2 regions of the Pseudomonas sp. NPDC090752 genome follow, and region 2 is predicted to be linked to the other one. Evidence: riboswitches for the same ligand, from Rfam matches in the RefSeq annotation. Region 2 holds a riboswitch; the other holds the start of a gene.
What was found. Region 2 has a riboswitch for cobalamin ahead of ACZ6YA_RS21445 (TonB-dependent receptor). Riboswitches for the same ligand answer to the same signal wherever they lie in the genome.
Positions count from the first base shown of each region.

Region 1 (21,456 bases), on a different contig from region 2:
CTGGTTTTCGCAATTGCTGCGGTCATGGCTGTTGCTGCACAAGCGGATCAGAACGATAGACGAGGCGGCCACGGCCACAATAACCACAACAACCACCGGCAGATGGATCGGGCGGTTTACACCTCTGCCGAAGCCACTGCCTCTGACTCCCAACGGAGCACTGGCAACTCCATCCGCAACGAAGGCACCATCAACGAAGCCGAAATGAGCAGCTCCGGGACCGGTGCCAGCGGCAACGTCGGGGTCAACGTGGCAGCCGGTAACGGCAACCAGCAGGACAACGCCGCGGCAATCGCCAACACCTCGTCCGACAACGCCGATATCGACAACAGCTTCGTCTTCGGCACCGCCACCGCCAGTGCCGATGTTATCCAGCGCAGCAACAACAACGTCGTCAACAACTGGTCGACTCAAAGCTCCGCAGTCATGAGTGGTTCGGCTGATGGCGCCAGCGGCAACATTGGTATCAACGTGGCTGGTGGCGACTTGAACCAGCAGAAAAATACCATGGCCATTGCCAACAATGCCGCGGCCATCGGTAACTCTAGCGCTACTGCTTCGGCCGACCAGAATGGACCTGGCCTGGAAGTGAACAACCGTGCTGACCGCACCTACACCATCGACACGCTGACCTTCACCACCTCGAAAAGTGGCTCGTCCTCGCGTAGCGGTGCGTACGATGCCAGCGTCGACAAGAGCTCCAGTTCGAGCTTCAGCGTAGCCGGTTCGCAAAGCAGCAACGCCAGCGGGTCGAAGAGCAGCAGCTCCAGCGGTTCGAGCAGCATGACCGCCAGCGGTTCCAACAGCAGCAGCGCCAGTGGCACCAACAGCATGACCGCCAGTGGTTCCAACAGCTGGGATGCCAGTGGTTCGGCTAGCCGTGACCACAGCTCTTCGTCCAACACTACGCTGAGCGCTTCGCTCGATGCAGATGCCAATGGCAGTGCATCGTCGTCGCAAACCTTCGGCAACTTCACTCGTTCGCGCAGCTCCGACTTCGACGCATCGCTCAGTGCAAACCTCGATGCATCGATCGACCGTTCGCACGAGTCGGCCAGCAACTCGTCGTTCGACAAGTCCTTCGACTCGTCCTTCGACAAGGCGTATGACTCTTCGTATGACCGTACCCGCGATTCGTCCTATGACAAGGCGCGCGATACTTCCTACGAGAAGGCACACGACTCTGCATGGGAAAAAGCCAGCGCTTCGGACTACGCGAAATCCGGCGAGAAAGCATCCGAATCTTCGGACTCGATCTCGAAGAGCTTCAGCGAGTCTAGCGAGTATGCGCTGAGCAACACTGTGTCGTTCCAAGTGCTGACCCCAACCGGCTGGGCCAACCCTGTGACCAACACCGCCACCCTGAGTGGTTCGGTGAACGGCGGCAGCGGCAACCTGGGCGTCAACGTGGCAGCAGGTGTGGGCAACCAGCAAAGCAACTCGCTGGCCATCTCCAACACCTCGATGTAACACCTGCGGCCTGGAGGCCCCCTTCGGGGGGCCTCTTTCTAACAAGAAAAAGCAGGGGGGCGTCGAACATGCGCATTATCGCCTTGGCGTTTTTGCTGTGCATGGCCAGTGTCAGCGAAGCAGCCCAGATGCCGTTGTCCGTCCTGCCGGGTGGTGCGGTGATCTACAAGCCCATCCAGAGCATCCGCGAGCGCAAGTTCGCCGACCTGGTCCAGCAGAAGACCGACTTCAGTTGCGGCGCGGCCTCGCTGGCAACCATTCTGCGCCAAGCCTATTGGCTGGATGTAGACGAACATCAGGTGATCGAAGGCATGCTCGAACATGCCAACCAGGACCTGGTGCGTACTCAAGGCTTCTCGATGCTCGACATGAAGCGCTACGTCGAAAGCCTGGGCATGCGCGCACGCGGCTACAAGGTTGCACCAGATACATTGCACAGCATCCGCATACCCGTGGTCGTGCTAATGGACATCCGCGGCTACAAACACTTCGTGGTCATGCAGAAAGTCGACAAAGGCTGGGTGTACATCGGTGATCCGGTGCTCGGCCACAAACGCTTCAAGCTCGATGATTTCGTCAAAGGCTGGAACGGCATCATCTTTGCCGTAATCGGCCAAGGGTACGACAAGGCCAACGCCCTGCTCGACCCGCCGTTGCCGCTGAGCGCCAAGAATCGCATCAGCAACTTCACCCCGGTGCAGGACGCCGAGTTGATGGACTTCGGTTTCATTCAAAGCGACTTCTTCTAAATGACGACAGTGGGCAAGACGCTCCGGGAGCACCCCATGAAGACTTCAATCTGGCTGGCCACCCTTTGCCTGGCCGCCAGCCTGCCGACCCAGGCACAGACGTTCAAACCTATAGAACTGAAGGATCAGGAGCTGGACGCCTTGCGCGGGCGCTACGTGCTCCCCGGGCGGATCGTCAGCTTCGGCATCGTCATGACCAGCACTTGGCAAAATGCCAATGGTGAAGTGATCGGTGCGACCTCGGCGATGCAGGTTCAGCAAAACACCATCAAACCGCAGTTCTATGTGTCGATGATCAACGAAAAAGGCATCGGCGCACGGCAGCAAAGCCAGGGCACCGGTACGGTAATTGGTGGCAGCGGGCTCAATACTACCGAAGGCGTCACACAGGTGGTGCGGGCCGCCGGGGATTACAACACCGCTTACAACGACGTCGGCATCAATGTCACCAAGGGCAATGAAGCGCCCGCCACACAACCGCAGGGCCAGGCCCTGGCGGCAGGCACGACGCTGGTCGGCGCCAATGGTGCAGGTTCGCTCAGCGTTACCGCCAGCGGTACCGGTGTTCAACTGGGCATCGTCGCCAACAACAACCAGGGCAGCACCTTGCAACGTCTGGGTCAAGGCGGCCTGATGCAGAACACCACCTTGCTCGGCGCCAGCAACCAGGTGCGCAACCTGACCCAGCTCAATGTCGTGCTGCGCGATGCCCCGGCCACGGCTGGCTCGATGAATGCCAACCTCGATCAACTCAAAGGCCTTCGCAATCCGGGATACTGATCTACGCTCAGTCTCATCGCACAAGTAGTCAGAAGGGACGGCTAATCCATGCACCGTTTGTTGACGTTCAGAGCTATCGTTTGTTTGACAACCCTGGCCCCGGCCACTCTGCTACAGGCGGCAACCGACCCTCAGGTCGAAGCACTCAAACAGGAGCTGATTGCGCTTAAGGAGCGCTACGAAGCACAGCAAAACGCATTGATGGTGCTGGAACAACGGCTGCGACAGGTGGAGGAAGCCCCACCGGCACCCGCGCCCAAGCGTCTGACCAAGTCGCCCGCCGAGGGTGTCAAGGGTGGCCAGACGGTCGCCGCCGGCGCACCTGGTACCACAGGCAGTTCCTACGGCCAATCGCTGCAGGACGATTCTGAACCGGCACAAAGCGTTTCCAACCTGTACGACGAAGCCAGCGGCTTCTTCGGCGGCGGCAAGTTCAGTGTCGAAACCGGCCTGACCTATACCCACTATGACACCCGCGCCCTGACCCTCAACGGCTTCCTGGCGCTCGACTCGATTTTCCTAGGCAACATCAACATCGACCGCATCAAGGCCGACAACTGGACGCTGGACCTCACGGCGCGCTACAACGTCGACCAACGCTGGCAGTTCGATATCAACGTACCGATCGTTTATCGCGAGTCGACCTACTCTTCCGGGGGCGCCGGTGGTGCGGCCGGGGTGAGCTCGGACGGCACGGTGACCCGCGACCCGACCATCGGTGACGTCAACTTTGGGGTGGCCTACAAGTTCATCGACGAATCGGAGAACTGGCCGGATGCAGTGGCTACCCTGCGGGTGAAGGCGCCGACCGGCAAAGACCCCTATGGGATCAAATTGGTCCAGGTGGCCGGCAACGATAACCTGGCCATCCCTGAAGACCTCCCGACCGGCAACGGTGTGTGGGCGATCACGCCAGGTATCTCACTGGTCAAGACCTTCGACCCAGCCGTGCTGTTCGGCAGTCTGTCCTACACCTACAACATGGAGGACTCGTTCAGCGACATCAGCCCGCAAGTCAACACCAAGGTGCCGGGTGACGTGAAACTGGGCGACTCCTGGCAGATCGGCGGCGGCATCGCGTTCGCCCTGAACGAAAAAATGAGTATGTCGTTCTCGGTTACCGACCAGTTCTCACGCAAGAGCAAGATCAAACCCGATGGCGGTGACTGGCAGTCGATCACCAACAGCGACTACAACGCTGCCAACTTCAACATCGGCATGACCTTCGCGGCCTCCAACAACCTGACCATCGTGCCCAATCTGTCCATCGGCTTGACCGATGATGCACCGGACTTTTCCTTCAGCCTGAAGTTCCCCTACTACTTCTAACCTCCTGAAAGCCGGGCCCACAGCGGGCTCGGCTTTTGGTAACAGTCCTTGTAGCCGACCGCTTTCCTGGACCCAGCCTGTTATCATCGCGCATAGATATGTGACGGTTTAACGGCAATTAAGGAAAGTTTTCGTGAAAAACCTGCTTGGCCATCCGCCTGCCCGACTCGTCGCCCTGGTGACCCTGGTGCTGGTGATTCCCCTGGCTGCGCGCGCCCTGCTGGGTTGGTCCAACCCGTTGGGCTACGTCTCCGACCTCGCCATTGGCGGGCTGCTGGTTGTGATGCTGCACCGTCGACCCTGGTGGCTGGCCTTGCCTGTGCTACTGGCATGGGCCGCATTGTGGGTAGCGTCCGCCGAACTGGTCAGCGCTGTCGGCCGCCTGCCGAACAGTGCCGACCTGGGTTACCTGTTCGATCCACAGTTCATGGAAAACTCCACCGGCGGCGGCCTGGCCCATGCCTGGCTGCCCTGGATGATGGGCGCAGGATTACTGGCCTGGGCGATGGCGTCCAGGGGCAGTCAGGCCCAGCGTGGCACTCCACTGGGGTTCAAGGCCGTGGCCTGTACGCTTGCACTGTTCGGCGTGCACTGGGGCAGCCAATACCTGGCGCCGTCCGATGCCGACCAATGGCGGCAGTACAACCTCCCCCACCAACTCCTGTCCGCTGGCGTCACCGACCTGCAGCAGCGTGCCTCGGACTGGGCCGGTCAAACGCAACCGATCAAGGCGCTACCCAGCGCCGGGCTGACCCAGGCCGACCTGCATGGCCAGAAACTGCTGGGCGCACCTGGCAGCGCACGCAATCTGCTGGTGATTGCCGTCGAAGGCATTCCCGGCGCTTATGTACGCCCCAACCGTCAGGCGTTGCACAGCCGCTTTGATGAAGACCTGATGCCCAACCTCAGCCGCTGGGCCGAACGCGGCATGAACACCCCCGACTACGTGCTGCATACCCACCAGACCATCCGTGGCCTGTACGCCATGCTCTGCGGCGACTACGACAAATTGGCCAATGGCACGCCAAAAGGCATGGAGCTGCTCACCCAGCAGCAACGCAACCAGGCCTGCTTGCCAGCGCAGCTGCGCGAAGCAGGCTTTAGCACGCATTACCTGCAAGGCGCAGGTCTGCGCTTCATGGCGAAAGACCGAATCATGCCGCATATCGGCTTCGATTCGGTGCATGGTCTGGAGTGGTTCAGCAATGAAAATTACCTGGAATTTCCTTGGGGCAAGGATGACCGGGCATTCTTCGACGGCGCACTGGAGTACGTCGGCCAGCTCAGGCAGCAAGCGCGTCCCTGGATGCTCACGCTCCTGACCGTTGGCACCCACCAGCCGTATTCTGCGCCCACCGAATACCTGGAACGCTACGACACGGCCAAACAGGCAGCGGTGGCGTACCTGGATGATGCGATTGGCGCGTTCCTCGACACCCTGGAGCGCCAGGGCGTGCTCAAGGATACGCTGGTGGTGGTGACTTCGGATGAGTCCCACGGTATCGACGGCGTGCGGCTGGCGTCATCCTGGGGCTTCAACCTGACCCTGGCGCCCGAGCAGGCGCAACTGCCACACATCAAGCAGGGCACCTATGGCCACGTGGACCTGGCCAACTCCCTGCTCGATTACTTTGCCTTGCCGATACCGGTGGCGCTGGCCGGGCGCTCGATGTTCCGCGATTACGACACGGGCCGGGAGATGATCTCCTACACCAACGGTATGCTGCGCTATCACGACGGCCAGGGGGTGTTCACCGAATGCGACTTCCAACAGCGCTGCCGCCGGTATGCCAGCGAAGGGTTCATTGCCGACCAGGCCAAGTACCTCGGCCCCGGTGACCGCAGCCTCGGCCCACAGCTCACGGCCCTCGCCGGTGTGCTTGACCAATCACTTCTGCAAACCCCGCTGAACCTGCGATACCAGTTCGGCGGTCCCTCTGCCATCCAGCTGCAGGCACAGATACGTGATGACTGGGCCGATAACCTGATTGGCGCGCAGTACATGGAGATGCCCGAAGGCACACGCACGCGGGTACGGGTCAAGGTACGCGCACTCGATCCGCAACACGCCGCCTATATCCAGCTCAAGGCCAAGGAACGGGAACAGGACGTGCCGCTGGGGTTGCCCGAGGAGATCCGAGTGACCACCGAAGAGCCGCTGGAAATGGAGTTCGGCTTCGATAACCCGACGGTACGCAAGGCGTTTTCCTTCCACTTGCTGGGATATGGCGGCGGCGAGGTGGAGGTCAGTGATTTCAGCGTCATAACGGCGTTGCCGGATGAGGAGGAAACCGTTGAGCCATTGTCGGACGGGCACATTGCCCAGTCGAGCTGACCAATGGCCGGTGCCGCCTCTGCTCGGGGCGGTTTCAGCGAATCTGGTGCTTGTGCAGCAGCCGGTAGAAGGTAGGCCGCGACACCCCAAGCACTTTCGCGGCAATGCTCATGTTGTTACTGTGGCGATCGAGCACGTCACATAACGCCTGGCGCTCGGCACGGTGCTTGTAGTCTTCCAGTGTTCCCAAGGGCTGCTCCTCCTGCTCCAGCACGTGCAGCCCTAAATCCTGAGCCTCGATCTGCCTGCCTTCGGCCAATACCAACCCACGGCGCACCCGGTTGGCCAGTTCACGCACATTGCCCGGCCAACTGTGACGGCCCATCGCGGCCAAGGCATGGTCACTGAACGTGCGTGGCCGGCGGCCTGTCTCCAGGCTGTAGAAATGCGAGAAATGGTTGGCCAGCATCGACAGGTCGCCATGCCGGTCACGCAGCGGCGCCGTCACCACCTGCAACACGTTGAGCCGGTAATACAAATCCTCTCGAAAGCGCCCCTGCTCTATGGCGCGCTCAAGGTCCACGTGGGTCGCAGCAAGGACCCGCACATCGACCGGGATAGGCTGGCTGCCGCCGACCCGTTCTATATGCTTTTCCTGGAGAAAACGCAGCAAGTTTGCTTGCAACTCCAGTGGCAAATCGCCAATTTCGTCCAAGAACAGCGTACCGCCATGGGCCGCTTCGATACGTCCAATCTTGCGCTGATGCGCACCGGTAAACGCCCCCTTCTCATGCCCGAACAACTCGGACTGTATCAAATGCTCAGGGATCGCCCCGCAATTGATGGCGATGAACGGCATTTCTTTGCGCTGCGACTGCCGATGCAGTGTACGTGCGACCAACTCCTTGCCAGTGCCGCTTTCACCGCGGATCAACACCGGCGATTCAGTGGGCGCCAATTTTCCCAGCAGCTTGCGCAATTCAAGAATCGGCCGACTGTCACCCAGCAATTCGTCTTCCAGGCCATCGATCGGCACTGCCCCTTTACCCCGCAGGCGCGCCATGCCAAATGCCCGTCCGAGCGTGACCATCACACGGGAAACGTCGAACGGCAGTGTATGAAAATCGAAGAACCACTCGCAGACGAAGTCACCGACATTCTGCATCCGCAATTGCTCGCCATTAAGCACCGCGATCCATTCGGTATTGCTGCGTTTGATCATGTCCTTGACTGCATCTGGATGGCGCAGGTGCGACTCCTGCAAGCGCAGCAAGCCAATATCGCAGCGATGCTCCAAGGCCAGGTCCAGGCTACAGCTGTGAACATTCCACCCGGCACTTTCGAGGCCAGGCAGCAGACGGTGGCAATCGTCGCAGGGATCGACGATGAGCAAGCGGCGAAGAGAGGCGCTTTCGTGCATGACCGTTCCTTGGCGCCAAATTGTGGTTTTTTACGTGAAAACAGTAAGTTGCGGCGCCTGTTTAACAGTAGCAACGAACATGGCGGCGCCCACTACCGTCTGTCTGCCCAATTCTTTCGCATCAGGCCGGGTCGGGAATTTTTCAAATTAATCAGCGTCACAGGCGGCGCAGTGCAATAAAAAAAATCATGCCGCCGCAAAATATTTACAAAAACTGTGTGACTCCGCCCCCAACTTGGAGCATCAGTACGAATAACCCCGCGCTGCAGATCGCGATACCCTGAAGCGACGTTGCAGTAATGCGGACTTGAATGTCGATGTTTGGGACCATAGAGAGACCGAACCATGAATGCCCCGCTCCGTGTCAACGAAGCCTTGCTGATCGCCGATCATGCCTTCGAACCCTTCCAGTGCGTCGCCTGGGATGCGCCCAACGGTACCGGTGAGCTGAGCCTGGCGGTGATCGACCGGACCAGCACCCGTATCGGCAGCAAGCAGGTGTCCTCGCATATCTATTCCGACCCGGCGCAATGGGCCAGTTTGATCGAGGAAGTGCGTGCCGAACTGTGTCAGAAAGGCTATGACCTGCAACCTTGGTCGATGCCCAAGTAATATCAATGGTTGCCTGCAAGTGCGTGCCGAGCACGCACCTTTGCAACTTCTCCAATGCCCTTTAGGCAACTTTTCAATTGCGACATAGTGTCGCGGCAGCCCTCGTGAAGTGGCTTAGTCCTTTATCCTGAATTGCTCAAGATGCTGGTAATCGGCTAGTAACTCTGCGGCCAATTGCCGCGACCGGCCCAGCCGAACTGGCGCCAATTCCATGTCTACCAATACCGTCGCGCAGGGCATGGGCTGCACGGCACGCCAACGCTGCAATCGGCCATCGGTAAACACCAGGCAACGCTGCAATTCCTGAGGGTGGGCCTTTTGTCGCGTCTGCAACCAACGCCGGGCTTGCTCCAGGGCAGCAATCAACGGAGTGCCGCCTCCGGCACCCAAGGCGTGTAGCCAAGGCTGCAGCGAGGCTGAGGCTTTCAAGCCATGACGCTGCCACTGAGGCGCGCCCCCACTGGCGGTCAGCAGCGCCAGTCGAGCGCGCTGTCGATAGGCCTGATCGAACAACTCGGCCAATAACCCTTTGCTCTGTGCCAGCGCCTGGTGGCGCCTGGTGGACGCTGACGCATCGACAATGATCAGCCACAATTCGCCAGCCTGAGCCCGGCGCTGCTGCCAGCAAAGGTCCTGGCGCAGGCGCGGGCGCCCGTTGAGCAGGGTCGCAAGCCACGCCACCCGCCCCGTTTGCGCCGCGCGCGCGCGTCCACGGCTGGCGCCAGGCACATTGCCGACTCGGGGCATGGCATCCGCCACCTTGCTGCCGGGTGGGCGGATGCTCAGGGCTTTTTTGCCCAGTTCGGCACCTCGCGCCGGGCGCCGCTGGCTACTGGCTGTGCAGGCAGCGCGCCCCAATCGCCCTGCCCGCCCTGGTCCGGCGCATCCATTCCGCCTGCCTGAGGTGGCGGCGAGGGCGGTTCGATTGCTGGCGACTCCCGGCGGCGATGGCGTAGGGCGAACTCCGCCACCGCATCGACATCGCCCTCTTCGATGGCCTCGCCGCCGCGCCAGGCGCAGTGGGCACGGGCGGCACGCAACCAGACCAGGTCGGCACGCAGGCCATCGACCCCGGCTGCAAAGCAGCGCTCGGTAATCCAGGCCAGGGCCTGGTCGTCCAAGGCGATTGCCGCCAGGGTCTGGCGTGCCGCCTGGCAGCGCTCACGCAACTGCGCCTGGGCCTGGGCCCATTGCTCGCAGAAGGCCTGCGGGTCGGTGTCGAAGGCCAGACGACGACGAATGATCTGCTGACGCGCGGCGGGTGCCGGCAATCCTTCGAGCACCACGTTCAGGCCGAAGCGGTCGAGCAGTTGTGGGCGTAATTCGCCTTCTTCAGGGTTCATGGTGCCGATCAAAACGAAGCGCGCACTGTGCCGATGGGAAATACCGTCCCGCTCGATGCGGTTGGTGCCGCTGGCAGCGACGTCCAGCAACAGATCGACCAATGTGTCGGGCAGCAGGTTGACCTCATCGACATACAGCACGCCACCATCGGCCTGGGCCAGCACGCCCGGTGAAAACTGCGCCTTGCCTTGCCCCAGCGCGGCATCGAGGTCGAGCGTGCCGACCAGACGTTCTTCGCTGGCGCCAAGTGGCAACGTCACGAACGGCCCTTCGCCGAGCAGGTCAGCTAGGCCGCGGGCCAGGGTACTTTTGGCCATGCCACGCGGCCCCTCGATCAGGACGCCGCCGATCTTCGGGTCGATGGCGGTCAGGCACAAGGCCAGCTTGAGGTCTTCGGCGCCGACCACGGCCGCCAGCGGAAATTGTACGGGTTCACTCATTTCAAGCCTGTTCCTCGCCGTCGAGCAATTGCTCTTCCAGGGCTTCGCGGTATTCACCGGGGGCTTCCCAGAGGCCGCGCTGCTGGGCCTCCAGCAGGCGCTCGGTGAGGTCACGCAGGGCCTCGGGATTGTGCTCGCGCATGAAAGTGCGGGTCGCCGGGTCGAGCACGTAGGCATCGGCCAGCGACTGGTAATGATGGTCGTCGATCAGGTGCGTGGTCGCGTCGAAGGCGAACAGGTTGTCGACGGTCGCCGCCAGTTCGAACGCTCCTTTATAGCCATGTCGCTTGGCACCGTCGATCCACTTGGGGTTCAGGGCGCGCGCGCGGATGACGCGGTTCAGTTCCTCCTTGAGGGTGCGGATGCGCGGCCGGTCTGCCTGACTGTGGTCGCCGTGGTAACTGGCCACTGCGCTGCCCGACAAGGTCTCGGAAGCGGCCAGCATGCCCCCCTGGAACTGGTAATAGTCATTGGAGTCGAGCAAGTCGTGCTCATGGTTGTCTTGATTCTGCAGAACCGCCTGCATTTGACCCAGGCGCCGAGCGAACTGAGCCCGCGCGGGTGTGCCTTCGTCGCTGGCGCCATAGGCATAGCCGCCATGATTGAGGTACACCTCGGCCAGGTCGTCACGGCTGTGCCACAGGCGGCCATCAATGGCATTCTGCACCCCGGCACCGTATGCGCCCGGCTTGGCGCCGAATACACGCCAACCGGCCTGGCGTGCAGCCTGCTCAGCCTCCACGCCTTGCGCCTGCAAGGCTTCACGTTCGCTGCGCACCCGCGCGGCCAGGGGGTTGGCATCATCCGGTTCGTCCAGCGCCGCTACCGCCTGAACGGCCGCATCGAACAGGCGAATCAGGTTGCCGAAGGCATCGCGGAAAAAGCCCGATACTCTTAAGGTTACATCCACCCGAGGGCGATCGAGCACGCTCAACGGCAGGATCTCGAAGTCATCGACGCGCTGGCTGCCGGTGGCCCACACCGGCCGCACGCCCATCAGCGCCATGGCCTGGGCGATGTCATCGCCACCTGTGCGCATTGTCGCGGTGCCCCATACCGAGAGACCGAGTTGGCGCAAGTGATCTCCGTGGTCCTGGAGATGGCGCTCAAGGATCAGGTTGGCCGAAGCGAAACCCAGGCGCCAGGCCGTGGTGGTGGGCAGGTTGCGTACATCGACGGTATAGAAGTTGCGGCCGGTGGGCAGCACATCCAGGCGTCCACGGCTAGGTGCACCGCTGGGGCCGGCCGGCACGAAGCGCCCGGCCAGGGCTGCAAGCAGTCCATTGATTTCAGCCGCCCCGCAAGCGTCAAGATTGGGCGCAACTTGGTCCAATAAGGCTTGCATTACCTCGTGTACTGGCTGCCAGTGAGTCTCGACGGGCAATTGAAGGCTACCGTTCAGCGCTTGCTCGATAACCTGCAGCGCCAATAGCTCAAGGCGCTCGCGGGTGTCACCGCAGGTGCGCCATGCTGATTCGCTGATGGCTTGCAGCAGCGCTGGGCGCGGGCCAGCCCAATTTTGCCCGAGATCGCAGTCCAACGGGTCGAAGCCCAGCACCAGGGCCTTGGCGAGCGTGCGCAGCACGCTGGCATTGCCGCCCCGGCCATCGCCGCGCTCTACTCGCAGCAGTGCCAGCAACGTGTCGATCCGCAGACGTGCCTGCGGGGACTCGCCAAATACATGCAAACCGTCTCGAATCTGCGATTCCTTGAGGTCGCACAGGTAGGTATCCAGGCGCGGCAGCCACACGTCGGCATCATCCAACTGGCCTTCCAGCTGCAGTTCTCGGTCGATGTGGTTGGCCTTCACCAAGTCAAGAATGTCGCCCTGCAGTTCTCGGGCGCGCCGTGGGTCGAGCATCTGCGCTTCGTAGAATTCGTCGGCCAGTTGCTCTAGATGGCGCAGTGGCCCGTAGGTTTCGGCACGGGTCAGCGGCGGCATCAGGTGGTCGATGATCACCGCTTGGGTGCGGCGCTTGGCCTGGGCACCCTCGCCCGGGTCGTTGACGATGAAGGGATAGATATTCGGCAGCGGGCCCAGCAGCGCATCAGGCCAGCATTGGGCAGACAGGCCGACGCCCTTGCCGGGCAGCCACTCCAGGTTGCCGTGCTTGCCGACATGGATGACCGCATCGGCAGCGAAGGCATGGCGCAGCCAGAAATGGAACGCCAGGTAGCCGTGCGGCGGCACCAGGTCCGGGTCGTGGTAGACGGCACTGGGGTCGACCTGATAGCCACGCGCCGGCTGGATACCGACGAAGGTCAGGCCAAAACGCAGGCCAGCGACCATTAGACGGCCGCTGCGGTACATCGGGTCCTGCTCGGGCGGGCCCCAACGTTCCAGCACGGCCTGGCGGTTAGCTTCGGGCAGGCGGTCGAAGGCAGCCTGATAATCCGCCAGGCTCAGGCTTTGCGCGCAAGGGCGCTGGTCGAGGTGTTCAAGATCGTTGGTGACACCGCCAAGCAACTGGTGGATCAGTTGCGTGCCGCTGCTTGGCAGTTCGGCCAGCGGGTAGCCTTCAGCTTGCAGGGCTTTGAGGATGTTCAGGGCCGCTGCAGGCGTATCCAGCCCGACGCCGTTGCCGATGCGTCCATCACGGGTCGGGTAGTTGGCCAGCACCAACGCCACGCGTTTCTGCCCATTGGGCAGGCGTGCCAATTCGACCCAGCGCCGCGCCAGTTCGGCGACGAAGTCCATACGCTCGGGGTGGGCGCGGTAGCAGACCACATCGGACTGGCTGCGCTCGCTGCGCCAGGCCATGTCCTTGAAACTCACCGGGCGGGTGATGATGCGCCCGTCCAGTTCAGGCAAGGCAATGTGCATCGCCAGGTCGCGGGCGCCCAGGCCCTGCTCGCTAGCCTCCCAGCCGGGTTGGTTGTCCTGCGCGCAGATCGCCTGCAGCACCGGTATGTCGCGCCGGAACGGTCGCAGGTTGGGGCGTTCCGGGCTGGACAGGGCAAAGCCTGTGGTGTTGATCAGCACCTCGGCGCCCACTTCGTCCAGCCAAGTTTCAACCTGCTCAAGGCAGGTGCTTTCCTTGAGGCTGGCGACGGCGATCGGCAGCGGGTTGAGCCCGGCGGCCAGGAGCCGTTCGCAGAAAATATCGATGAACGCGGTGTTGGCCGCCTGCAGGTGCGAGCGATAGAACAGCAACGGCGCCACCGGATGTTCCGGGTGCCATTGGGCGTACCAGTCCTCCAGGGCGGCAGCGGGTATGTGCGGGTGGTAGATCGAGGTGCGTGGCAATGGCTGCGGCGCATCCCAACTGTAATCACGGCCCAGCCACTGATTGGCCAGGCACTTGAACAGGTTGACCGCGTTGGCCTTGCCGCCTTGGCGCAAGTAATGCCACAGGCGCTCGGCCGGCTCGCCAGTGACCGTGCCAAGGCCGGTCAGCTCGGGGTCGGGCCGGTCGTCACCCGGCACCAGGATCAACTGCACCCCGCGCGAGGCCAGTTCGACCAATTGCTCGACCCCATAGCGCCAGTAACCGACGCCGCCGTGCAACGACACCAGGATCACCTTGGCATGGCGCAGTACCTCGTCGATGTACAGGTCGACCGAGGCATGGTTCTGCACTTGCATGGGGTTGGCCAGGCGCAGGCTGGGGTAGTCATCCGGCAGTTGCTCGGCAGTTTCAGCGAGCAATGCAAGGTGCGAATCGCCGCTGCAGAGGATCACCAGTTCGGCGGGCGTCTGGCCGAGGTCGGCGATGCTGTCGTCCGGCACGAAACCGCCGGGCTGGGTCCGCAGCAGGTGCATGGGTCAGGCGCCCAGGGCTTGGCGCAGGCGCGCTTCCAATTGCACGGCATCCAGGTCCTGGCCGATCAGCACCAGGCGCGTGATGCGCGGCTCGTCGCTACGCCAGGCGCGGTCGAAGTGCTTGTCGAAGCGGGTGCCCACGCCCTGTACCAGCAGGCGCATCGGTTTGCCGGGGATGGCCGCGAAGCCCTTGGCGCGCAGGATCCCGAACTCCACCACCAACTGCGTCAGCGCATCGAGCAACAGGGCTTCGTCGGCCTCAGGCAGGTCAATGGAGATGGAATCGAAGGCGTCATGGTCGTGGTCGTCATGATCGTCGCCGTCGTGGTGCGAATCATGGTGAGTACGGCGGCCATCGATGTGCGCCTCCGACTCCGCGCCCACGCCCAGCAGCACTTCGAGCGGCAAGCGCCCGCTGCTGGCTTCGATCACCTTGACCGCAGGCGGCAGTTCTTCGGCAACCTCAGCGCGCACTTTGGCCAGGCCCTCGGCGTCGATCAGGTCGGCTTTGTTCAGCACCACCAGGTCGGCGCTGGCCAGCTGATCGGCAAACAGCTCATGCAGGGGCGATTCATGGTCCAGGTTGGGGTCGAGTTTGCGCTGGGCGTCGACCTGGTCCGGATAGGCGGCGAAGGTGCCGGCGGCTACGGCCGGGCTGTCAACGACGGTAATGACCGCATCAACCGTGCAAGCGTTACGGATTTCCGGCCACTGGAAGGCTTGCACCAGCGGCTTGGGCAGGGCCAGGCCGCTGGTTTCGATGAGGATGTGATCGAGGTCGCCGCGGCGCGCCACCAGCTCGCGCATTACCGGGAAGAACTCTTCCTGAACGGTGCAGCACAGGCAGCCGTTGGCCAACTCATAGACCCGGCCGCTGGCCTCTTCCTCGGTGCAGCCGATGCTGCACTGTTTGAGGATTTCGCCGTCGATGCCGAGCTCACCGAATTCGTTGACGATGACCGCGATGCGGCGGCCCTGGGCGTTGTCCAACATATGCCGGAGCAAGGTGGTCTTGCCCGAGCCGAGGAAGCCGGTGACGATGGTGACGGGGAGCTTGGCCAGTGTTTTCATGTCGCGTTGCCCTTGGCAGGATGGCGCGGGCATGCGGGACGAAAGCCGCGGGCCAGGTGGCCGGGCTCGTTCGCCACCGGATCACCCCGCCCGGTTGAAAGTCGAAAACGTCACGAGGCAGGTCTCCTGGCTTGCACCGTTGCGCCCCCTCATTGAACAGGGGCTGGCGGGATGACGCCTTCCCGCGCCAGGGCGCAGTGGCTGTGTCGATCCGTTTCGGTGCTTACAGTTGCGGGGGCAGCCGCGGCTTGTACCGCGTTCCCGTCTTAGCTTCGGCGTGGCCGAAGAACCTCGAAGCGGCAAGGCTACGCGGGGGGTGGTGGCTGGTCAACTCATGGCTTGAGATTTGTGCTGCCCCTGAGATCGAGCGCCGCGCGGGCGGCGCTCGATCTCAAGAGCAACATAAAACTCAAGCGAACACTACACACCACCTCACCAATTGACGCAAACCCTCCCCCGTGCTCTCCTTACACCTCGCGTTCAGGTGCCCCCACGGGGGTGAAACGGGAAACCGGTGCGTCGCAAGCCCTCACCAGGGCGCGACAAACCCGGTGCTGCCCCCGCAACGGTAAGCGAGTGAAACGTCTGGACCACTGTGCCACGCAGTACGGCATGGGAAGGTGACGCTTTACCAGGAGCCCTGCTCCTCCTCGCAAGCCCGGAGACCGGCCTGGCGTTCATGAACACCCCGCGGTGGGCGGGCGCTGTCGCATTCCCCTGGGCCATTCAAGCCCGGGGTTGTCGCGCTCGCCTGTGCCCCGTTGCCCATACAAAAGCAAAGCAGAGGAACGCGTCATGCCCATCACCAGCACCAAGCACGCTATCGCCACTCCCGTCACCCTCAGCCAGCGCGTGGTCATCGCCGCCGCCGCCAGCCTGCTGGGCCTGTGCCTGGTCTACTTCGCCGGTTTTTCGCACCTCGAAGCCGTGCACAATGCCGCGCACGACACCCGCCACAGCGCCGCCTTCCCCTGCCACTGAGACCGCCCCATGATCAAGCGCATTGCCCGCACCGCCGGGTTCAGCGGCCTGCTTGCAGCCTTGCTGCTCACCCTGCTGCAAAGTTTCTGGGTGGCTCCGCTGATTCTGCAGGCGGAAACCTACGAGTCGGCGGCGCCTGCCGTCGAGCAGCACAGCCATGACGGTGAAGCAGCCGTTGCCCATGAACATGCAGCCGGGCATGAACACAGCGAAGAGGCCTGGTCGCCGGAAGACGGCTGGCAGCGCATCCTCTCCACCACCGGTGGCAACCTGGTCGTCGCCGTCGGCTTTGCGCTGATTCTCGCGGCCCTGTACAGCCTGCGCGAGCCCAACCGAGTCAGCACTGGCGCGCTCTGGGGCCTGGCCGGCTTCGCCGTGTTCTGCCTGGCGCCCACTCTGGGACTGCCGCCTGAGCTGCCCGGCACTGCCGCCGCCGACCTCGGCCTGCGTCAGAGCTGGTGGATCGGTACCGCTGCCAGCACCGCCATCGGCCTGGCGCTGCTGGTGTTTGCCCGGCACTGGCTGCTCAAGGCGCTCGGCGTGGCATTGCTGGTGATGCCCCATGTCATTGGCGCACCACAGCCCGATGTCCACGCAAGCCTGGCCCCTGAAGCCCTGGAAACTCAGTTCAAGATCGCTTCGTGGCTGACCAATGCCGCCTTCTGGCTGGCCCTGGGACTGCTCAGTGCCTGGTTGTATCGCCGCTCAAGCCAGGCCTGATGGCCAGCGAACAGCCGCAGGTGGCGCTGTACGCCGGCTTCGGTTGCCGCCGAGGCTGCCCGGCGGATGCGCTCGACGCCCTGCTGCGCCAAGCGCTGGACCGCCATGGTCTGGCGCTGTCTGCGTTGCAGGGCATCGCCAGCATCGCCTTGAAAGCCGACGAGCGTGGCCTGCAACAACTTGCCAAACGCCTCAACCTGCCGTTGGTTATATTCGAGGCCAACCAGCTGCAGGCGTTCGAGCCCCTGCTCAGCCACCGCTCCGCGAAAGCCTTCGCCCACAGTGGCTGCTGGGGCGTTGCGGAGAGCACAGCGCTGGCCTTGGCGCATCTTGATCACGGCCGTGTCACGCTTCGGGTGACACGGCAGACGCTCGGCACTGCCACCCTCGCCCTCGCCTGCGGCGATTAATCGCAACATCCAAGGATTTCTCATGACGGTCTACTTCATTGGTGCCGGCCCCGGTGACCCCGAACTGATAACGGTCAAGGGGCAACGGCTGATTCGTCAATGCCCAGTGATCATATACGCCGGCTCCCTGGTACCCGCCGCCGTACTCGAAGGCCATCAGGCCGAAACGCTCATCAACAGTGCCGAACTGCACCTGGAACAAATCATCGACGCCATGCGCTCAGCGCATGCAAAAGGCCAGGACGTGGCCCGCGTACACAGTGGCGACCCCAGTCTGTATGGGGCTATCGGCGAGCAGATCCACCACCTGCGCGAACAGGGTATCGATTACCAGATCATCCCCGGGGTCACGGCCACCGCCGCCAGCGCCGCCTTGCTGGGCTGCGAGCTGACCCTGCCGGAAGTAGCGCAGACCGTCATCCTCACGCGTTACGGCGACAGCTCGCCGATGCCAGCCGGGGAGCAACTGGGCGACCTTGCCCGGCATGGCAGCACCTTGGCCATCCACCTAGGTGTCAAGCACCTGGCACGGATCGTCGACGAACTATTGCCCCATTACGGCAGCGGCTGCCCTGTGGCCGTGGTGCACCGCGCGACCTGGCCGGACCAGGACTGGGTGCGCGGCACCCTCGGCGATATCGTCGAACAGGTTGGCGCCAAAGGCTTTCGTCGCACGGCACTGATCCTCGTCGGGCACGTGCTGGGTGACGCGCCGTTCACCGCCTCTGCCTTGTATCGCGCCGGACATTCGCACCTCTATCGGCCAGGCGACTAACCGTTGCCAAGCAGCCAATGGCCGGAGCAGACTCCAGGTTCCTAACCACGGACTGGAGTCATGCCCATGCTGGCGCTACGCCCTAATTGCGAATGCTGCAATGTCGATCTGCCGGGCGATAGCCCTGATGCGCTGATCTGCTCGTTCGAATGCACCTTCTGCCGCCGTTGTGCCGACACTCACTTCCATGGTCGCTGCCCCAACTGCTCCGGCCAGTTGCTTGCTCGCCCCCCCCGCGTCGGCCAGTCCTTGAGTAACAATCCTGCTTCGACCCAGCGCGTCCTGAAACCCCACGCTGGCTGTAAGTAACCAATCATTGCAAGTGACGTCGAATTCAACCCGAAGATGCCTGTTTTCAGGCATTTTTGTAGGATTTTTCGACAACGCCAACCTCATTAGTCAACGGATCTATACTCGCCATTACCAAGGCGTCGGAATGGACGTATCGTGCTGCGCTGCAGAAAGATCTTGCAGACGTATTCCTGATTAGCCCAGGGAAACGGCCCACATTCCGACAGGAGTTATCCTCATGACAACCGTGCTGATCGTCGATGACCACTCAACCGTTCGATTTGCCGTACGCATGCTGCTTGAGCGCGAGCGCTTTCAAGTCATAGGTGAAGTCGACAACGGCAGCGAAGTGGCGCAGGTAGCACGCAAGCTGCAACCCGACGTCGTGGTCCTGGACATCGGCCTTCCTGGTCTCGACGGGATGGAGGTGATCAAACGCCTGCAGCAGCTCGAGCATTCGCCCAAGATCATGGTACTGACCGGCCAGGCCACCGACTTGTATGTACGCCGCTGCCTGGATGCCGGTATTGGCGCATTCGTGACCAAGAGCGAAGACCTCGACGCCGTCGTCTTTGCGCTCAAGGCCCTGGTCAAGGGCTATTCCACCTTCCCGCAGATGGCAGTCAACAGCAATACGCTGGACAGTGAGCCGACACGCCTGGGCAGCCTGTCCAACCGTGAGATGGAAGTGCTGAGACGGCTGTCCAACGGCGAAAACAACAAGCACATCGGCAGTCAGATGAACCTGAGCGCCAAGACCATCAGTACTTACCGGGGCCGGATCATGGACAAGCTCAAGACGGAGTCACTGGTCGAGATGGTGGATCTGGCCAAGCGCAACAACGTCAACTGAGCGCAATCATCATGAAGCGCACGTTGGTTGGCCTGCTACTGGCTATCAGCCTGGCCTGCTGCCCAGCCGCAACGCTGGCTGATGCCGAGCCGCGCCAGTTACTGGCGAGGGCCATCAGCGCTACGTCACCGTTACAGCTGGACGCTCAGGACCGCCAGTGGCTGCAGCAGCGCAAGGTTCTGCTACTGGGTAGCTCACGGCCCGACTATCCACCGTTCGAAATCAACATCAGCCCGAATGATTATGAAGGCTTGAGCGCCGACTACGCCGGGCTGATCGCCGAGCAGTTGGGCGTGCCGATCGAGGTCAGGCGCTTTGCCAGCCGCCATGAAGCGATCGCCGCCCTGCGTGAGGGCACTATCGACTTGCTGGGCAGCTCCAACGCTTTCGAGGCCGCGGATGCCCAGCTCAGCCTTAGCCTGCCCTATGCCGACGACATGCCAGTCATCGTCACCCGCGAAGGCCGTACGCTGAAACACAACAGGGACCTGGCGGGCCTGCGACTGGCCATGGTCGATCACTACCTGCCCGGCGAGACCGTTCGCAGTCTCTACCCCAGCGCGCAGTTGAGTTTCTACCGTTCCACCCTGGCGGGCCTTGCAGCCGTCGAACTGGGCGAGGCCGACGCTTATCTGGGCGACGCGATCAGCACCGACTTCCTGATCGGCAAAAGCTACCAGGGCATGGTCAAGATCGACCATTTCTGCCAGGTGCCGGCCGCGAGCTTTTCCTTTGCCCTGGCCGGTGACAACCCACGCTTGCGACGCTTGATCGATACCGCCCTGGCGAGAATCAACGAAAGCGAACGGTTGAGCATCCTGCGCCGCTGGACCAGTGGCAACACCAGCCTGCTGCTCGAGCGCCACCTCTCTGCACTGACTGTTGAAGAACAGGCCTGGATAGACAGCCATCCAACCGTTAGCGTACTGGTCGACACTGCGCTCGCGCCCTTGACGTTCAACGATAACCAGCAGCGTGCCAGCGGTATAACCATCGACCTGCTCAAGCAAATCACCCTACGTACCGGCCTGCAGTTCAACCTTACCGAACGCAACGCGGTCCAGACCATGGTCGAGCAGGTGGCACACAGCGAAGCGCAAATGATCGGGGCCTTGGGCTACGGCACCGAGCGCGCCGAACAGCTGCGCTATACCCGTCCCTATCTGGTCAGTCCCAGAGTACTGGTCACGCGCAGCCAGGCCGCCTGGCCTTTGCAGGCCAGAGGCCTGGATGGACAGCGCATAGCCCTGCTGCGTGGGTCGCCGTTGCGAGCCGACGTGCAACGCCAATACCCGCAAGCCACAGTGGTCGAAGTGAACAACCCGCTGGGGTTAATGGAAGCCGTGGCCAACGGCGACGCGGATGTCGCCTACAGCAGCCACATCAACGCGGCGTACTACATCAACCATGTCTTCAAGGACAAATTGCGCATTGCCAGCGTGCTAGGGGACGACCCGGCGATCGCCGCGTTCGCTGTCGCTCCCGACCAGCCGCAACTGCAGGCCATTCTTGACAAGGCCCTGCTGAGCATTCCGCCGGAAGAGCTCGACCAGCTGATCAATCGCTGGCGCAACAGCACCGTGGTCAGTGACAGCCCATGGCGCAATTACCGCACGCTGGCGCTGCAAGTGCTGGTGCTGTCTGCATTGCTACTGGCCGGCGTGGTGTTTTGGAACAGCTACCTGCGCAAGCTGATCCACCAACGCACCGAAGCCCAGCGCGCACTGCAGGCGCAGTTGGCGCTCAGCCGCGGCTTGCTTGAACAATTGCGCCAGGCCAAGGACGATGCCGAGCAAGCCAGCCAGACCAAGAGTACGTTTCTGGCGACCATGAGCCACGAGATCCGTACCCCCATGAATGCAGTCATTGGCTTGCTCGAAATGGCGCTCGAAGATAGCCGAGCCGGACGTTGCGATGCCTTGGCGCTGCAGACTGCGCACAATTCGGCCGTCGGCCTGCTAGCGCTGATCGGCGATATTCTGGATATCTCACGCGTGGAGTCTGGTCACATGACCCTGCAACCGGTGGCCACCGACCTGGTCGAGTTGGTCCGCACCACCCTCAGGGTGTTCGAGGGCAATGCCCGAACCAAAGGACTGAAACTGCAGGACGAGCTGCCAAAAGGCCCGGTATGGATGCTGGTGGACCCCACGCGGCTCAAACAGATCCTCTC
Region 1 is NZ_JBVJLI010000008.1:80,965-102,420, reverse strand. Features, by position in the region: gene ACZ6YA_RS13155 (heme utilization protein) at 1-1,470, shown strand, start outside; gene ACZ6YA_RS13150 (C39 family peptidase) at 1,539-2,219, shown strand; gene ACZ6YA_RS13145 (hypothetical protein) at 2,256-2,999, shown strand; gene ACZ6YA_RS13140 (coiled-coil domain-containing protein) at 3,048-4,328, shown strand; gene ACZ6YA_RS13135 (LTA synthase family protein) at 4,462-6,663, shown strand; gene ACZ6YA_RS13130 (sigma-54 dependent transcriptional regulator) at 6,698-8,023, opposite strand; gene ACZ6YA_RS13125 (hypothetical protein) at 8,369-8,635, shown strand; gene ACZ6YA_RS13120 (vWA domain-containing protein) at 8,750-9,382, opposite strand; gene ACZ6YA_RS13115 (ATP-binding protein) at 9,418-10,419, opposite strand; gene cobN (cobaltochelatase subunit CobN) at 10,421-14,182, opposite strand; gene cobW (cobalamin biosynthesis protein CobW) at 14,186-15,253, opposite strand; cobalamin riboswitch at 15,353-15,562, opposite strand; cobalamin riboswitch at 15,719-15,941, shown strand; gene ACZ6YA_RS13100 (CbtB domain-containing protein) at 16,049-16,234, shown strand; gene ACZ6YA_RS13095 (CbtA family protein) at 16,244-16,954, shown strand; gene ACZ6YA_RS13090 (cobalamin biosynthesis protein) at 16,954-17,364, shown strand; gene cobM (precorrin-4 C(11)-methyltransferase) at 17,387-18,139, shown strand; gene ACZ6YA_RS13080 (DUF1272 domain-containing protein) at 18,206-18,448, shown strand; gene ACZ6YA_RS13075 (response regulator) at 18,669-19,283, shown strand; gene ACZ6YA_RS13070 (transporter substrate-binding domain-containing protein) at 19,295-21,456, shown strand, end outside.
Region 1: another riboswitch for cobalamin. It lies ahead of cobW (cobalamin biosynthesis protein CobW); the one in region 2 lies ahead of ACZ6YA_RS21445 (TonB-dependent receptor).

Region 2 (8,767 bases):
GCCAGCAGCACCGCGCTCAGCCATACCGCGCCGATACCATCGAAGCCGAAGTAGTCACCGTGATTCAGACCGAACAGGGCGACGCTGGCCAGGTACAGCAGTTTCAGTACGTACAGGTGCAGCAGGTAGAAGAACATCGGCGCCGCGCCAAACACCGCCAGGGCGCTGATCCAGCGTGCCTGCCCGGCGCGTTCGAAGGCCCGCAGCAACAGCAGGCCGCAGCTCAGGGTCAGGGTAAGGAACAGCAGTGAAGGCGGGTATTTGGTGATGTTGAAGAAGCTCATCAGCGTCTGCGTGAAGGTTGGGTAGCCGCTCCACGGCGCCTCGCCATAGCCGTTGAGCATGCGCAGTACGACGAAGCCCAGCAGGGCGATCACGCCCCCCAGCAGCAGTCGATTCTGGCGTTTCTGCGCATCTGTGCCGCGGGCAAACCATGGGCCAAGGCCATAGCCCAGGGCAATGACGCCGATCCAAGGCAATACCGGGTAGGAAGTACGCAGGCGCAGGCTATCGGAAAACTCCAGCCAGCCACGGTCATGCAGGATCGCCCACGGCACATGCATGGCCGACTCCACGCCGAAGTGCAGGCCATCGAGCAAATTGTGGCCAGCGATGATCGCGGCACCAACGGCCAGCAGGGCAGGGCGTGGCAACCACACCAGCAGTGACAGGGCGATCATGCTCACGCCGATGGCCCAGATCACTTGCAGGTAGATCACGCTGGGCGGCAGCTGGAAGGTCCAGGCGAAATTGACCAGGGTGAACTCCAGCACCACCAGGAACAGGCCGCGCTTGAACAGGAACGCCGAGACATCGCTGCGGCCCTGGTACTTCTCGCCGTACAGCCAGGCCGACAGGCCGGTCAGCAGCACGAACACCGGTGCGCACAGGTGGGCCAGGGTGCGGCTGGCGAACAGTGTCGGGTCGGTGGCGTCGATGGTCATCGGGTCGCTGACCTGGCGGTGCAGGAAGAACGTCTCGCGAACGTGATCGAGCAGCATGAACAGGATCACCAGGCCGCGCAAGGCGTCGATGCTCTGCAGGCGCTGGGTGAGCAGGGTGGGGGTGGCGGCGGCGCTTGTCATGGAAGAGGGTCGCAGGCAGGAATGAATGTCAAATGAAACGTTATCTTATAACTATTTCATTTGAGTATGAAAGTTGTTTTTGTGTTGTTCATATTGGCCCTTTCGCGGGCAAGCCCGCTCCCACAGGATCTCCACTGTCTCGCGTTCAGTGATGAACCTGTGGGAGCGGGCTTGCCCGCGAAGAGGCCGGTAAAGGCAACCTACATCAGAAGCTGTAATCCACCGTCGCAAAATAGGACCGCGGCACGCCCATGATCCACTGCGTACCGCTGAAGGCCGACGCCACATACTCCCGGTCAAACAGGTTGTTCACCTGCAACCCCATGCGCACATCCGGCAATACCTGCCAACCGATACTGGCATCGACTACGGTATACCCCGGCGCACGCTGGGTGTTGGCGGTGTTGGCATAACGCTCGTCCACATAGCGCGCGCCAATGCCAGCCTCGACCTGCTGGCCGAAGCCCTTGCTCAGCCACAGGTTGGCTGTACGCCGTGGCACGTTGGCTGGGCGGTTGCCGGCGCGGTCCTGGGGCACGCCGCCGACCAACTCGTCGAAGTCGTCATACTTGGCACGCACCAGCGAAGCATTGGCTGAGACCTGCCACTGTTGCGGCAAGGCCAGTTCCAGAGTCGCCTCCAGGCCATCGGAAGTCTGCTGTCCAGCCTGCTGTTTCTCGTGGGTCAGCGGGTCGTCCACCAGCAGCTTCTTCTTGACGATATGGAAGGCGGCCAGCGTCCACTCGCCGCGACCGTCCCAGAAGCGCTGCTTGAGGCCCAGCTCAGTCTGCTTCGACTCGGTCAGGTCGTAGTTCATCTGCGTCGGGCTGAGGCTGACCAGGTTGTTCACCCCGTCCTCGCTGGTGGAATACTGGCCGTACAGCGACAGGTTGTCGGTGGCTGCGAACACCAGCCCGGCGCGCCAGTTGCCGCCGTTCAGGCTGCGGTCGCTGCGGGTGTCGTTGATGAGGTTGTCGCGGTCGATGTGGTTCTGGTCGCGCCGCACGCCGGTCACCAGCGACAGGCGTTCGGTCAGCTGCAGGCGGTTTTCGGCGAACAGGGCGAAGGTGTGGGTAGTGGACAGGGTTTGCGGGCGTGTCGGCGAGTCGCTGTGGAAATACCCGGGTGCCGGCTGCCACGGGTCGATGTAGTCGCCGCCAACATCGTTGTATGGCGAGTTGCTGTCGACGTTGAAACGCACCTTGTTGTACTCGGCGCCGACCACGGTCTTGCTCGCCAGGCCGAACAGCGAATGGTCGAAGGTGAAGGTCTGGCGGTCGCCGATCTGCTCCTGGTTGTGCTTGATTTCCAGGTAACTCTGGCGCAGCAGCTGCTCGCGGTCGGCGTCCCAGCTGTAGTCCTCGGCGTTGCGCCAGTGACGGCGGCTCTTGATGTAGTAGAGCTGGTTGCTGGTGCTGAGTTGGTCGTTGATCGTCCAGTCGGTGGTGAAGCGGGTCCACTCGTCATGGTAGCGCTGCACATCGTTTTGAATGTTGTAGTTCTTCTTGCGCAGGCTGCTGCGGTAATGGCCATCGATCAGTGGCGTGCCATAGTAATTGGCCGGCTCGGCATCGCCGCGCTCGTGGGCCAGGGTGAAGCTGAGGTCGTCGCTGGCGTCGAAACGCAGTGCGGCGCTCAGGGCCAGGCTGCGCGAGTCGGTGCGGTCGACCCAGCCGTTGCCGGCCTGCTGGTTGAGGGTGAGGCGATAGCTCAGGCGTTCGCTGAGGCTGCCGCCGCTGTCCAGGCCCAGTTGCTGGCGGTCCCAGGAGCCGTAGCCCAGGCGCAGGTGGTTGCGGATGTCGCCGCTGAAGGGCTTTTTCGGGATCACGTTGATCACCGCACCGGTGGCGCCTTCGCCATACAGCACCGAAGCCGGGCCGCGGATCACATCGATGCGCTCGACCATCCACGGGTCGACCGGGAAGGTCTGGGTGCCGGCACCGGTATACAGGCGCGCGCCGTCGAACAGCGTCATCACCGAGCCATGCCCGGTAAAACCGCGTGCCGAAAGGCCGGTGCCGCCATCGCCGGGGCTGCCGACGAAGGTGATGCCCGGCGAGCGGGTCACGGCGTCCTGCACGGTGAGGTTGTTGCGTTGCTGGATCTGCTCGGCAGTGATCGTGCTGGTGCTGGCCGGTGTCTCCAGGGCACTGAGGTTCAGCCGTGAGCCGGCCTGGGTCGGCGTGGCAAGGTCGACCTGGTGTGCATCGAGGGTGTCGGTGATGGCCGTGGAAGGCAGCGCCAGCACGGTGTTGTCATGGTCATCGGCCAGGGCTGGCAGGGCGACGGCCAGGCAGGCCGCCAGGGGGTGGAGCTTGAGGGAACGGGACATGTCTTTCCACTAACAGCAGGAATGAATGGATCCCGGTGGAAAACACGCAAAGGCACAACCACGCACGCAGGCGCGCACGCGGATACCGGCCTGCGCCCGCCCACCGCGGGTTGCCAAGTGAAGCTTCAGGCCGGTCTCCGGGCTTGCGAGGGTCAGGACGCCTTCACCTTCCCATGCAGGCGCACAGTGGTGTGTCGAAGGCCTCACTCGCTTACCGTTGCGGGGGCAGCGCCGGACTTGTCGTGAACCACGACGCACCGGCTTCCCGTTTCACCCTGCGCACGGCGGCGCAGGACACCTGAAACTGGCGCGCATCTGACCATTGGTCGGGGCGCGCGTCAATCATTTACCTGCCGTGACGGTCAGTGTGCGCCGGCCGACTTGCTCAGGTCGCTTTCCGCCCACTCGGTGTAGATGCACGCATCGGCCACCGCCCAGCGGACCTTCACGGTATCGCCAGGCTGCATCGGCATGCCGGCAGCCGACAGTGCTTTCACCGTCAGTTCGGTGCCGCCTGGAGTCATCACGTGGCAGGTCTGGCTTTCGCCGAGGAACAGCACTTCGCCGACCTTGGCGACGACTTCGTTCCAGCCCGCGGGCAACGGTTCGCGCGCGGCCTGCTCGGTGGTCAGGGCCAGGGCCTTTTCCGGGCGCACCATGATCAGCGCGTCCTGCCCGGCCGCCAGGCCTGGGGTCAGGCGGATCGCCACCGGTTGGCCTTCAAAGCTGCCGGCACCATGACTGCTGGCCTTGATGCGCAGGAAGTTCGAGTTACCCAGGAACGAGGCGACGAAGGCATTCGGCGGGTTCTGGTAAAGGTCGTAACCGGTACCCAGGCCAACGATCTTGCCGTGGCTGAAGATGGCGATGCGCTGGGACAGGCGCATGGCTTCTTCCTGGTCGTGGGTCACGTAGACGATGGTGATGCCCAGCCGGCGGTGCAGCTGGCGCAGTTCATCCTGCAGGTCTTCGCGCAGCTTCTTGTCCAGCGCGCCGAGCGGCTCGTCCATCAGCAGGATGCGCGGCTCGTACACCAGCGCTCGGGCAATCGCCACGCGCTGCTGTTGGCCACCGGACATCTGCGAGGGCTTGCGGTGGGCGAATTTCTCCAGTTGCACCAGCTTGAGCATGGCGTCGACCCGCTTGTTGATCTCGGCGGCGCCGAGCTTGCGGATGGCCAACGGGAATGCGATGTTGTCGCGCACGTTCAGGTGTGGGAACAGCGAGTAGCGCTGGAACACCATGCCGATATCACGCTTGTGCGGCGGCACGTTCACCAGCGACTGGCCTTCGACCAGGATCTCGCCGCTGCTGGGGGTTTCGAAGCCGGCCAGCATCGACAGGGTGGTGGACTTGCCCGAGCCGCTGGAGCCGAGGAAGGTGAGGAACTCGCCGTCCTGGATCTCAAGGTCCAGGTTGTCCACGGCGGTGAAGTCGCCGTAGTGCTTGTTCAGGCCGCGCAGGCTGACTAGGGTCTGGCTATGCGCGTTGTCTTTGATCACTGCACTCATTGTTGTTTTCTCCGCGCAATCAAGCGTTGACTTCGGTGCGCCGGCGTAAGGCGGCGGCAATGACCATGACCAACAGCGACAGGCCGATCAGCAGCGTCGAGGCGACGGCGATTACCGGGCTCAGGTCCTGGCGCAGGGTGGTCCACATTTTCACGGGCAGGGTTTGCAGGTCGGGGCTGGCCATCATCACGCTGAGCACCACCTCATCCCACGACACCAGGAAGGCGAACAGGCCGCCGGCGATCATCCCCGGGCGAATCGCCGGGAAGGTCACCTTGAAAATTGCCTGCAGGCGCGAAGCGCCGCAGATCACCGCGGCATCCTCGATCGACTGGTCAAACAGCTTCAGCGAGTTGATGATCGAGATGATGGTGAAGGGCAGGGCGACGATCACATGGCTGACCACGAAGGCGAACAGCGTGCCGGTGTAGCCCAGCTTGAGAAACAGCGCGTAGACCGCAACGGCGATGATCACCAGCGGCACGATCATCGGCATGGTGAACAGCCCGTAGAGCATCTCGCGGCCGGGGAAACGGCCACGCACCAGGGCAAATGCGGTAGGCAGGCCCAGCAACACGGCGGCGATGGTCGTCAGCACGGCCACCTTGAGGCTGGCCAGCGCAGCATCCATCCACTCAGGGTTGGCGAAGAACTGCACATACCACTTGAAGGTCCAGCCCGGTGGCGGGAATACCAGCCACTGCGACGAGCCGAACGACAGCAGGATGATGAATACCACCGGCAGCAGCAGGAACGCCGCGATGACCCCGGTGGTCAGGTACAGGCCCGTGCGCAGCGGGCGGCCCATGGCATTGGGAGACAGAAGCATGGCGGATTACCTCGCGTTGCCGACCGGGGATTCCGGCTGCAGCTTCAGGTACAGGTAGAAGAGCACCAGGGTGATCACCACCAGCAGTGCGGCGGCGGCGCTGGCCAGGCCCCAGTTGAGGAACGACTGCACCTGCTGAATGATGAATTCGGGCAACATCATGTTCTGCGCGCCGCCGAGCAAGGCCGGGGTGACGTAGTAACCGAGCGACATCACGAACACCATCAGCGCACCCGAGAACAGCCCCGAGCGGCACAGCGGCAGGAACACCTTCCAGAAGTTGGTCCATGGGCTTGCACCGCAGATCGAGCCGGCCTGCAGCACCATTGGGTCGATGGCGTGCATGGTCGCCTGCAGCGGCAGCACGATGAACGGGATCATGATGTAGCTCATGCCGATCACCACGCCGGTCAGGTTGTGCACCATTTCCAGCGGCGCATCGATGATGCCCATGGCCATCAACGCCTTGTTGATCACCCCCGAACTCTGCAGCAGCACCAGCCACGAGTAGGTGCGCGCCAGCAGGCTGGTCCACATCGACAGCAGCACGATGTTCAACAGCCAGCGGCCCCAGCCGTTGGGCACCAGGGTGATCGCCCAGGCCAGCGGGAAGCCCAGCAGTACGCTGATCAGGGTGACCACACCGGCCACCGAGAAGGTGTTGAACAGCACCCGTGCATAGGCCGAGTTGGCGAACAGCTGCTCGTAGTTGCCCAGCCCCGGCACCGGCTCCAGCACCCCGCGCAGCAGCAGGCCAATCAGCGGGGCGAAGAAGAACAGGCCAAGGAACAGCAGGGCCGGCAGCAGGTTACGGCTGCCTTTCCAACGCCGGCTCATGGGTTCGCGCCGGGGTGCGGTTTGCGGGGCGCCGGTGCCCGTGGGGGCACCTTGCGCGTTCTGCAGGGCGTTGATGGCGACTTTCATTTGACCAACCACTCATTCCAGCGCGCAGCGATGGCTTGGCCGTTCTTCGCCCAGTAGGCGAAGTCCAGCGTGACCTGGTCCTGGGCGTAGGCGGTCGGCAGGTTCTGCGCCAGGTCCTTGTCGAGCTTGGCGACGCTGTCGACGTTGACCGGGGCGTAGGCGGTCTTGTTGGCGAACTCGGCCTGGCCTTCGGCACTGCTGGCATTGGCCAGGAACTTCATGGCCGCGTCCTTGTTCTTGGCGCCTTTGGGGATAACCAGGAAGTCGGCCATGACCAGGTTCTGCTTCCAGCTCACGCCCACCGGCGCGCCATCTTGCTGCAGGGCATAGACGCGGCCGTTCCAGAACTGCCCAAGCGAGGCTTCACCGGAGGCCAGCAGTTGCTGCGACTGGGCGCCACCGCCCCACCAGACGATGTCTTTCTTGATGGTGTCGAGCTTCTTGAAGGCGCGGTCCAGGTCCAGCGGGTAGAGCTTGTCGGGCGTCACGCCGTCGGCCAGCAGGGCCAGTTCCAGCACACCGGGGCTTGGCCATTTGTACAGGGCGCGTTTGCCGGGGTAGGTCTTGGTGTCGAACAACGCGGTCCAGTCCACCGGCTTGTTGGCGCCGAGCTTGCCTTCGTTGTAGCCGAGCACGAACGAGAAGAAGAACGAGCCGACGCCGTGGTCGCTGACGAAGCGTGGGTCGATCTTGTCGCGTTTGATCTGGTTGAAATCGAGGGGTTCGAGCAAGCCTTCGCTGGCGGCACGCAAGGCAAAGTCGGCTTCCACGTCGACCACGTCCCACTGCACGTTGCCGCTCTCGACCATGGCTTTGAGCTTGCCGTAGTCGGTCGGGCCGTCCTGGACGACTTTGATGTCGGTCGATTTAGTAAAAGGTACGGCCCAGGCTTCTTTCTGGGCGTCCTGGGTGGTCCCGCCCCAGCTGACGAAGTTCAGGCTGTCGGCGGCCTGCACGGCCTGACAGGCCAGGGTCAGCAGGCTGGCGGACAGCACTGCGGTTACACGTTTGCTCAACAGCATGGTTACGCCCTCGTTGCTTTTGTTATTCGAGGCGGGGCTTTTTGGGCGCGCCCGCCAACAGTATTCGGGGAGCAGCTAAAACAAAGTGTCAGTGGCCGTTCTTGAGTGTAGGTGCCGGCCTGCAATTTTAAGGTCTACGGGATATCATATTATGGTATTCCAAACTTTTGGCAAGAGGATAAGGCGACCGGCCATCACTAATCTCTCGACCCTGCTTGGCACACTGTGGGAGCGGGATTGCCCGCGAAGGCGTCGGTGGATTCACTGCCGCCTTCGCGGGGCAAGCCCGCTCCCACAAGTGCCCCGTTTCAGCTCAACATCCCGGGCTCGAACGGGATGCTTTGCACCACCTCCAACTCATACCCCGCCAACCCCGCATACTTGAGCGGCGGCCCCAGGTGGCGCAGCTTGCCCACACCCAGGTCCTGAAGAATCTGCGCGCCGGTACCGACTTCCGAGTACACCTTCGACTGCCCGCGCTGGTAAGGCCGCACGGGCTGAGTCAGCTGCGGTACACGCTCGAGCAGCGCCTGGGAGGATTCGTGGTTGGCCAGAATCACCACCACCCCGGCGCCTTCCTCGGCAACCCGCTGCAGCGCCGCCCACAATGTCCAGTTGGCCGGCCCGGCATATTCGGCGCCGACCAGGTCGCGCAGTGGGTCGATCACATGCACGCGCACCAGGGTGGGCTGCTCGCGGCGGATATCGCCCATGACCATGGCCATGTGCACGCCGCCTTCGATACGGTCCTCGTAGGTGACCAGGCGGAAGGCGCCATGCACCGTCGGCAACTCGCGCTCGCCGATGCGCTTGATGGTCTGCTCGGTGCTCAGGCGGTAGTGGATCAGGTCGGCGATGGTGCCGATCTTGATGCCATGTTGCGCGGCGAACACTTCCAGGTCCGGACGGCGGGCCATGGTGCCGTCATCGTTGAGCACTTCGACGATCACCGACGCCGGGGCGAAGCCGGCCAGGCGCGCCAGGTCGCAACCCGCTTCGGTGTGGCCGGCGCGGGTCAGCACACCGCCTTCGCGGGCGCGCAGCGGGAAGATGTGGCCAGGCTG
Region 2 is NZ_JBVJLI010000018.1:99,927-108,693, forward strand. Features, by position in the region: gene ACZ6YA_RS21440 (acetyltransferase domain-containing protein) at 1-1,085, opposite strand, end outside; gene ACZ6YA_RS21445 (TonB-dependent receptor) at 1,291-3,417, opposite strand; cobalamin riboswitch at 3,529-3,734, opposite strand; gene ACZ6YA_RS21450 (ABC transporter ATP-binding protein) at 3,780-4,928, opposite strand; gene ACZ6YA_RS21455 (ABC transporter permease) at 4,948-5,757, opposite strand; gene ACZ6YA_RS21460 (ABC transporter permease) at 5,764-6,681, opposite strand; gene ACZ6YA_RS21465 (ABC transporter substrate-binding protein) at 6,678-7,703, opposite strand; gene ribBA (bifunctional 3,4-dihydroxy-2-butanone-4-phosphate synthase/GTP cyclohydrolase II) at 8,012-8,767, opposite strand, start outside.